2 regions of the Duganella sp. AC237 genome follow, and region 1 is predicted to be linked to the other one. Evidence: predicted binding sites of a transcription regulator. Region 1 holds the regulator's gene; the other holds the start of a gene.
The links. Region 1 encodes FNR, which switches genes on or off when oxygen is low (the NO sensors DNR and NnrR bind a similar motif). Its sites were predicted from a motif close to TTGATNNNNATCAA; they were not measured.
Positions count from the first base shown of each region.

Region 2: the regulator FNR is predicted to act here: its motif matches at 1,607-1,620, upstream of AC0IYS_RS02005 (OmpW/AlkL family protein).

Region 1 is NZ_CEEDEW010000003.1:90,494-94,702, reverse strand. Features, by position in the region: gene ccoG (cytochrome c oxidase accessory protein CcoG) at 1-1,112, shown strand, start outside; gene AC0IYS_RS00760 (FixH family protein) at 1,123-1,641, shown strand; gene fnr (fumarate/nitrate reduction transcriptional regulator Fnr) at 1,783-2,541, opposite strand; gene AC0IYS_RS00750 (alpha/beta fold hydrolase) at 2,781-3,530, shown strand; gene AC0IYS_RS00745 (response regulator) at 3,595-4,209, shown strand, end outside.
Region 2 is NZ_CEEDEW010000003.1:386,560-390,768, reverse strand. Features, by position in the region: gene AC0IYS_RS02015 (xanthine dehydrogenase family protein molybdopterin-binding subunit) at 1-1,014, opposite strand, end outside; gene AC0IYS_RS02010 ((2Fe-2S)-binding protein) at 1,011-1,514, opposite strand; gene AC0IYS_RS02005 (OmpW/AlkL family protein) at 1,700-2,335, shown strand; gene AC0IYS_RS02000 (LysR family transcriptional regulator) at 2,345-3,268, opposite strand; gene AC0IYS_RS01995 (NADPH-dependent F420 reductase) at 3,384-3,980, shown strand; gene AC0IYS_RS01990 (methyl-accepting chemotaxis protein) at 4,069-4,209, shown strand, end outside.

The DNA.
Region 1 (4,209 bases):
TCCTGGCGACGGCAGTCGCGGGGCGCGTGTGGTGCGGCTTCGCCTGTCCGCAAACGGTGTACACCGAAATCTTCCTGTGGATAGAGCGCAAGATCGAAGGCAAGCGCAGCGCGCGAATCGCGCTCGACCGCCAGCCGCCGTCGGCGTCCAAGTTCGCCAAGAAAAGCGCCAAGCACCTAGCCTGGGGCGCGGTGGCGCTGTGGACCGGTTTCACGTTTGTAGGCTACTTCACGCCGATCAAGCATCTGGCCGGCGAGGTGCTGACGTTGAGCTTTGGCCCATGGGAATGGTTTTGGGTGGTGTTCTACAGCTTCGCCACCTACGGCAACGCCGGCTGGATGCGCGAGCAGGTGTGCAAGTACATGTGCCCGTACGCCCGCTTCCAGAGCTCGATGTTCGACCGCGACACCTTGATCATCACCTACGCCGGCGAACGGGGCGAGCCGCGCATGCCGTTGTCGAAGAAGGCGGCCGGCAAGGGCGGCGACTGCATCGACTGCTCGATGTGCGTGCAAGTGTGCCCGACCGGCATCGACATCCGCAACGGCCTGCAGTACGAATGCATCGGCTGCGCCGCCTGCGTCGACGCCTGCAACGGCGTCATGGAAAAGGTCGGCCTGCCGCGCGGGCTGATCCGCTACAGCACCGAGCGCGCCATGACCATGCACTACACGCCGATGCAAATCCGCCGGCGCACCCTGCGTCCCCGGGTGCAGATCTACGCCGCCATCCTGGCGCTGATCGTGGCCGCCGTCGGCACTGCGCTGTACCTGCGCGTGCCGCTCAAGCTGGACGTGATCCGCGACCGCGGCGCCATGGGGCGCGAGGTCGAGGACGGCATGATCGAAAACGTCTACCGGCTGCAGATCATGAACACGTCGGAGCTGGCGCAGACCTACCGCATCCGCGTCAGCGGCATTCCAACGCTGGCCCAGGTCACGCCGGAGCTGGTGCGGGTCGAGGCCACCGACACCAAGGCGCATCCGATCCGGCTGCGCACGGCGCATGGCGCCGCCCATCCGGGCTCGAACAAGATCGCCGTCGAACTGACGTCGGTCGACGACCCGTCGCTGCATGTGAAGGAAGACGCGGTATTCATCGTGCCGCGCTAAGGAGAGCATTATGACCGTATCGGTATCGCATGGCACGGCAACGCCGTGGTGGAAGCAGCGCTGGCCGTGGCTGCTGATGGCGGGGCCGGCGATCGTCATCGTCGCCGGCGTCTACACCGGCTACCTGGCCTTCACGCGGCAGGACGCGCTGGTGGTGGGCGACTACTACAAGCAGGGCAAGGCCATCAACCAGGACTTGCGGCGCGACCGCCTGGCCAGCTCGCTGGGGTTGTCGATGTCGATCGGCTACGACGCCACGCAAGGGATGCTGGCCGGCCAGCTGCGCCGCAATAGCGACGAGCACGGCAAGACGGAACGCTTGTTCGTGCGCCTGTCGCACGCCACCTTGCCGGCCAAGGATATCCAACTGGTGGTGCGGCCGGACGAATTCGGCCGCTTCCAGATCAATCTGCCGATGCTCGAGCGCAGCCGTTGGGTGGTGCTGGTGGAAGGCGAACAGCGCGACTGGCGCCTTGCCGGCGCCTGGAGCTGGCCGGCGCAGCGTAGCGTGACCCTGCGCGCGGAATAGTTCCGCAAACGGTGGAGGGCACGTGGAGACACGTAGGGCGGATTAGCGTAGCGTAATCCGCCAAGCTCCGTCGGCGGCGCATGCATGGCGGATTACGGCTTCGCCTAATCCGCCCTACGTGTCTACATGGTCATGTCACCGCTAGTGACAGGTCTGCGTGCCGGCCGTGATGGCTTTGAGCATGGGCGGGTCGAGCAGTTCGATTTCGCGGTTGCTCACGCGGAGCAGGCCTTCCTTCTTGAACTTCGACAGCAGGCGGCTGATGCTTTCGATCGTCAGGCCCAGGTAGTTGCCGATCTCTTCGCGCGACATGCGCAGCTGGAAGGTGTTGGGCGAGTAGCCGCGCGCCTCGTAGCGCGACGACAGGTTGACCAGGAAGGCGGCGAAGCGCTGCGTCGCCTGCATATTGCCCAGCAGGAGCATGACGCTTTGCTCGCGCGTGATCTCCTGGCTCATCATGCGGTGGAAATGCCGCAGCAGGGTCGGCATGTCGGCCAGAAGCTGTTGCAGGCTGCCGAACGGAATCTCGCACACCTCGCTGTCCTCCAGCGCGACGGCGGTGCAATGGTGCAGGTCGGTGCTGATGGCGTCCATGCCCAGCAGCTCGCCGGCCATCTGGAAGCCGGTGATCTGCTCGGCGCCCTCGCGGTTGACCTGGTAGGTCTTGAAATGCCCGAGCCGGATCGCGTACAGGTTCACGAACGGATCGCCGATGCGGAACAGGGTGCTGCCGCGCGCGACCTTGCGGCGGCGCCCGATGATCTGGTCGAGCCGCTCCATGTCTTCGTTGCCCAGTCCCATCGGCAGACACAGCTGATGCATGCTGCAGTTGGCGCAACTTGCCTTCAGGATGTCGATGGTGGCGCCGGGCAGCACCAGTGCGGGGAGGTCTCTTATCATGCCCCCAGTGTAGACCATTAGTCGCCGCTTTTGGCCGATGCCGCACTGTGCCGATCAGGTATTCGCCTTGCTGACAGCCTTGCTTGCAAGCGTTTTCGTACCGGCGGCCATGGGACCGCAAAATATTTTCGACATTCGGTCAAATTTATATTGCGCGCTATTAGATTGTTCGCTATAGTTCAACTCAAGCAAGTAGCACACTACTTAATCGCAAACAACCAACCTCGAAAGGAATCACCATGAAACGCTCGATCATCGCCGCCGCCCTGCTGGCCTCCACCGTCCTGACCGCCCAAGCCGCCGCGCCGGCCGCCGACACCACCGTGGTACTGGTGCACGGCGCCTTCGCCGACGGTTCCAGCTGGGAGAAAATCATCCCGCTGCTGCAAGCGAAGGGCTTGAAGGTGGTGGCCGTGCAAAACCCGCTGACCTCGCTGGCCGACGACGTCGCCGCCGCGCAGCGCGTGATCGACGCGCAAACCGGTAAAGTAGTGCTGGTCGGCCACTCGTGGGGCGGCACCGTGATCACCGAGGCGGGCACCAGCGACAAGGTCAAGGCGCTGGTCTACGTGGCCGCGTTCGCACCGTCGGCAGGCCAGGCCACCGCCGACCTGGGCAAAGACTACGCCGTGCCGCCAGGTATCGCCACCCTGCAGGCCGACGCCGGCGGTTTCCTGTGGCTGCCGACCGCGTCGGTCTCCGCCAACTTCGCCCAGGACGTCGCGCCGGCCACCGCCGCGCTGATCGCCGCCACCCAGGGTCCGATCGCCGCCAAGGCCTTCGCCGACAAGACCACCGTAGAGGCCTGGAAAAACAAGGCGAACTATTACATCGCCGCGTCCGACGATCGCATGATCGATCCGGCCCTGCAGCAAGCGTTCGCCAAGAAAATCAACGCCACCACTATCACGCTGAAATCGAGCCATGTGCCGATGGTGTCGCAGCCGCAAAAAGTCGCCGACGTGATCATCTCCGCTGCCCAGCGTTAATATTGTTGCCAAGGTCGGGCATTGATAGGAGAATTCCTGAGCACTTCCGTAGTTCTCCGATTTCATGTCCGACCCGCCCGACAAGGATGAAATGAAGCCACTTGGCATCAAGGCTAAAGTTGCGCTGGCGACCAGCATCACGTCGATCCTGATGATCGCGCTGGTGACCGTGGTTCAGATGCAACGCATGAAGGCGGACTTCACCAAGGTGCTTTTGACCCAGCAAACGGCGCTGATCGGCCGCACCGCCGAGGAACTCGACGACAAGCTGACCATGCTGCTCGACATCATCGCGCTGTCGGCGCGCCATCAGCCGGTCGAGCTCGCCAACTCCACCGAGCGGCTGCGCGCCTACTACCAGGACCGCGCCGTGCTGGCGCTGTTCGACGATCTGCTCGTGCTCAGCCCGCAAGGCGTGGTGATCGCCGACGTCCCGGTCCGGCCCGGCCGGGTCGGCATCGACGCCTCCGACCGCGCCTACTTCCAGACCGTGATGCGCACCCGCAAACCGCTGGTCGCCGAGCCAGTGATCGGCAAGTCCCACAAGCAGCCGATCGTGCAGATGGTGGCGCCGGTTCTCAACGCCAAGGGCGAGGTGGTGTGCGTGCTCAACGGCGTGCTGCGCCTGTACAAGGACAATGTGCTGGGCCACCTGCGCACCGCCAAGGTCGGCAAGAGC
Region 2 (4,209 bases), 300 kb from region 1:
GTACGAATACACCGCCTCGATGGTGCGCGCGGCCGACTTGATCGCAGCCCTGGCGTCGCCGTTCGAATTGCCGACCACGGCGTCGGGCGCGTCGAGCGCCGCCTTCAACGTCGCCGCCACGTCCTTGCTCGACAAATTCGCGTTCGGCCCCTTGTCCCATTCGATGGGCAAGGCATCCAAAGCCGACTTGGCGCGCCACCATGTGTCGGCCACCACCGCGACCGCGCTGTCGCCGACCTTGAACACCTTCTTCACGCCGGGACGCTTTTCGATCGCGCTCGCGTCGAAGCTCTTGACGGTGCCGCCGAACACCGGACAATCCTTGATGGCCGCGTTGAGCAGGCCGGGCATCTTGATGTCCATGCCGTAGATTTGCGCCCCGGTGGTCTTGTCCACCGTGTCCAGGCGCGCCAGGCGCTTGCCGACCAGCTTCCAGTCCTTCGGATCCTTCAGCATCACCTCCGCCGGAGGGCTCAGCTTCGACGCCGCCTCCGCCACCTTGCCGTAGCTGATGGAGCGTCCGCTCGCCTCGTGCGTGATCACGCTGACGGCCGCCACGCATTCGGACGAGGGCACCTTCCACGCATCGGCGGCCGCCTGCACCAACAAGGTGCGCGCGGTGGCGCCGCCCTTGCGTACCAGGTCGTGCGATTCGCGGATGCCACGGCTGCCGCCGGTGGAGAAGCTGCCCCAGACGCGTTTGCGCGCCAGGTTCTGCCCCGGGGTCGGATATTCGGTGGTGACTTTGCTCCAGTCGGCGTCCAGCTCCTCGGCCACCAGTTGCGCCAGGCCGGTCAGCGTGCCCTGGCCCATCTCGGAGCGGGCGATGCGGATCACGATCGTGTCGTCCGGCTTGACGACCACCCAGGCGTTGACCTCGGGCGTGCCCTTGGAGGCCGGCGCGCCCTGCGCCACCGCCTCGAATGGAATATGAAACGCCACCACCAGGCTGCCGACGGCCGCGCCCTTGAGGAAGCCGCGACGCGAGACCGAACTTACAGGTGCGCCGCTCATACCTTGCCTCCTTCCACGTGCTGGATATTCAGGCCGGCGCTTTTCGGATCGCCGCCCTTGACCACCACATGGATCGCCGCCCTCACCCGGTTGTAAGTGCCGCATCGGCAGATATTGGTCATCGCCATATCGATGTCGGCGTCGGTGGCCTTCGGCTTGTCGCGTATCAGCGCGGCGGCGGCCATGATCATGCCGGACTGGCAGAAGCCGCACTGCGGCACGTCCAGCGCGGCCCAGGCCTTCTGGATCGCGTGCGAGCCGTCCTTGGACAAGCCCTCGATGGTGGTGATCTTTTGTTCGGCGGTGACGGTGGACACCGGCCGCACGCAGCTGCGCGTCGGTTCGCCGTCGATATGCACGGTGCAGGCGCCGCATTGCGCCACGCCGCAGCCGTACTTGGTGCCGGTCAGCCCCAGTTGTTCGCGTATGACCCACAACAACGGCGTGTCATCCTCCGCCTCGAATTCGCGCACCGCGCCGTTGACGTTCAATTTAGCCATGCACTTCTCCTGGATTCTGGTTGCCGATTACACCGCTGGTGATACTACACCCACTACATTAACTCTGCAGCATGTATGGAATATTTCCATTCTTGACTTGGATCAAAGTTTTTCGTGCTCCAGATCAATAGACTTTGAATCGTTACCGAGTGACTAAACCATGACGACATCAAAGAGGAAGTGAAATGAGCAAGACCAAAGCAATCGCAGCAGCAGTAATGGCCACCCTGGGCCTGACGGGTGCCGCAATCGATACCGCCGTGGCGCAGGAGTCGCCAAAAGCGCCATGGCTGGTGCGCGTGCGCGCGGTGAACCTGAACACGGCCGACAAGTCGGACCCGGTCGGCGGCGTCGGCGCGTCGGACCGCATCACCGTCAGCGACAAGACCATCCCCGAATTCGACGTCGCCTACTTCTTCACCGCCAACCTGGCGGCGGAGCTGGTGCTGACCTATCCGCAAAAGCATAACGTCTATCTTGACGGGTCCAACATCGGCACCTTCAAGCACCTGCCGCCGTCGCTGCTGTTGCAGTACCACTTCACGCCGGACGCGCCGCTCAAACCCTATCTCGGCGCGGGCGTCAACTACACCACCTTGTCGAAGGTGCGCCTGCTTAACGGCCAGGCCAGCCTGGAACACGACAGCGTCGGACTGGTGGTGCAGGCGGGCGTCGACTACGCCATCGACAAACAATGGTCGCTCAACTTCGACGTCAAGAAAGCGCAGATCCGCAGCGACGTTATGATCGGTGGCGCCAAGGCCAGCCGCGTCAAGGTCGATCCGCTGATGATCGGCGTGGGTGTCGGCTATCGGTTTTAAAACGCGGTTCTAAACCGCCGAATAGCGTTCCGCCATTTTCTGTTCGCGGAACGCTTCCGTCATAAAATCCACGAACGCCCGCGTCTTCGCGGGCATCAGTTTTTGGCTGGTGAAGTATAGCGAGATCGCGCCGATATCAAGATACCAGTCGGGCAGCACGCGTTGCAGCTCGCCGCTGTCCAGATGCGTCCCCAGATCGGTCATCGCCAGCATCGCCACGCCCATGCCCAGCAAGGCAGCGGTGCGGATCGCATCGGGATCGTTCAGGAACACGCGCGGCCGCAGCACCGCCGACATGCCGTCTCCGGCGCGATTGCGCATCTGCCACGTCTTGGCCCTGCCGCTCTGCGGCGAGCGCATGACGATCGCGTCGAGGTCCGCCAGGTCCGCCGGCGTCACCGGCGGCTTGCATCCCTTCAGATACGCGGGCGATGCCACCAGCACGCCGTGCACCGGCATCAGCCCGCGCGCCACCACACCCGGCGCCAGCTCGAAGCCGCCGCCGATCGCCGCATCGAAGCCGCCGGCCACCAGATCGACGCGCCGGTTTTCCACATGGACGTCCAGGGTCAGCGCCGGATAGCGCGCCATAAACGCCGGCATCAGCGGCAACACGTGACGGCACCCGAAGCCCGGCGCCATGCTCAGTTTCAGCACGCCGGCCGGCTCGCCCGCCTTGGCAGTGACCTCCGCGATCGCGCCCTGGATGCCGTCCAGACCCGCGCCGACGGAATTGAGGAACCGCTCGCCGGCTTCGGTCAGAGTCAGCCCGCGCGTGGTGCGCTGGAACAGCCGCACGCCGAGGTTGCGCTCCAGCTGCGCCACATTGCGGCTGACGGCGGCCGGCGTCAGCGCCAGGCGACGCGCCGCCGCCGAAAAGCTGGACGACTCCGCGCTGCGGACGAAAGACTCAAGGTTGGACAGGGTTTCCAATGCGATGCTTTCAACGTTTGCTTGAAGCTGATACTACCAAGCTATGACTACCCGTAGCAAGTGCGGGCGGCCATACTGAACTCATCGACACCCAATCAACGAAAGGAAACACATCATGAACATCTCCATCATCGGCGCAGGCGCCATCGGTTCCGCCATCGCACGCAACCTGTCCAAGGCCGGCATCGCCGCCACCATCGCCAACAGCCGCGGCCCGGAATCGCTGGCCGCCCTGCACGCGGAGCTGCCGAACGTCCGCCCCGTCACCATCGAGGAAGCGGCCAAGGCCGACGTGGTCTTCCTCGCCGTGCAGTGGAGCCGCATCCCGGAGGCGGTGCGCAATCTGCCCGCCTGGAACGGCCGCATCGTCGTCGACGCCAACAACGCGATCGAAGCGCCGTCGTTCAAAGCGGTGGACCTGGGGGGCCGCGCATCGAGCCTGGTGATCGCCGACCTGCTGCCCGGCGCCCGCGTCGTCAAAGCCTTCAACCATCTGGGCGCCGCGCTGCTGCAAAGCGATCCGCAATCGGAGGGCGGGCGCCGCGTGCTGTTCTACTCGGGCGACGACGCCGACGCCAAGAAAACCGTCGGCCAGTTGATCGACCAACTGGGATTCGCCGGCGTCGATCTGGGCACCCTCGATGGCGGTGGACGTCTGGCGCAGTTCCCCGGCGGTCCGCTGCCGGTGCTGAACCTGGTCAAATTCGGCTAACGTTGCGGCACCACGACAGCGCATTCCTTTAAACGGCACGGACGGGTATATTGAGATACTTGCCTATGTGAATCAAAGGAATGCCGCCATGAGCCTCGACCACGTAAAAATCGGAACGCGCCTCGGCGCCGGTTTCGCCATCGTTCTGGCGCTCCTGGTGGCAGTTCTGGTGCTGGGGCTGAGCTCAATGAGCCGCATTGGCAGCAGCACGCAAGACATCATCGAAGAC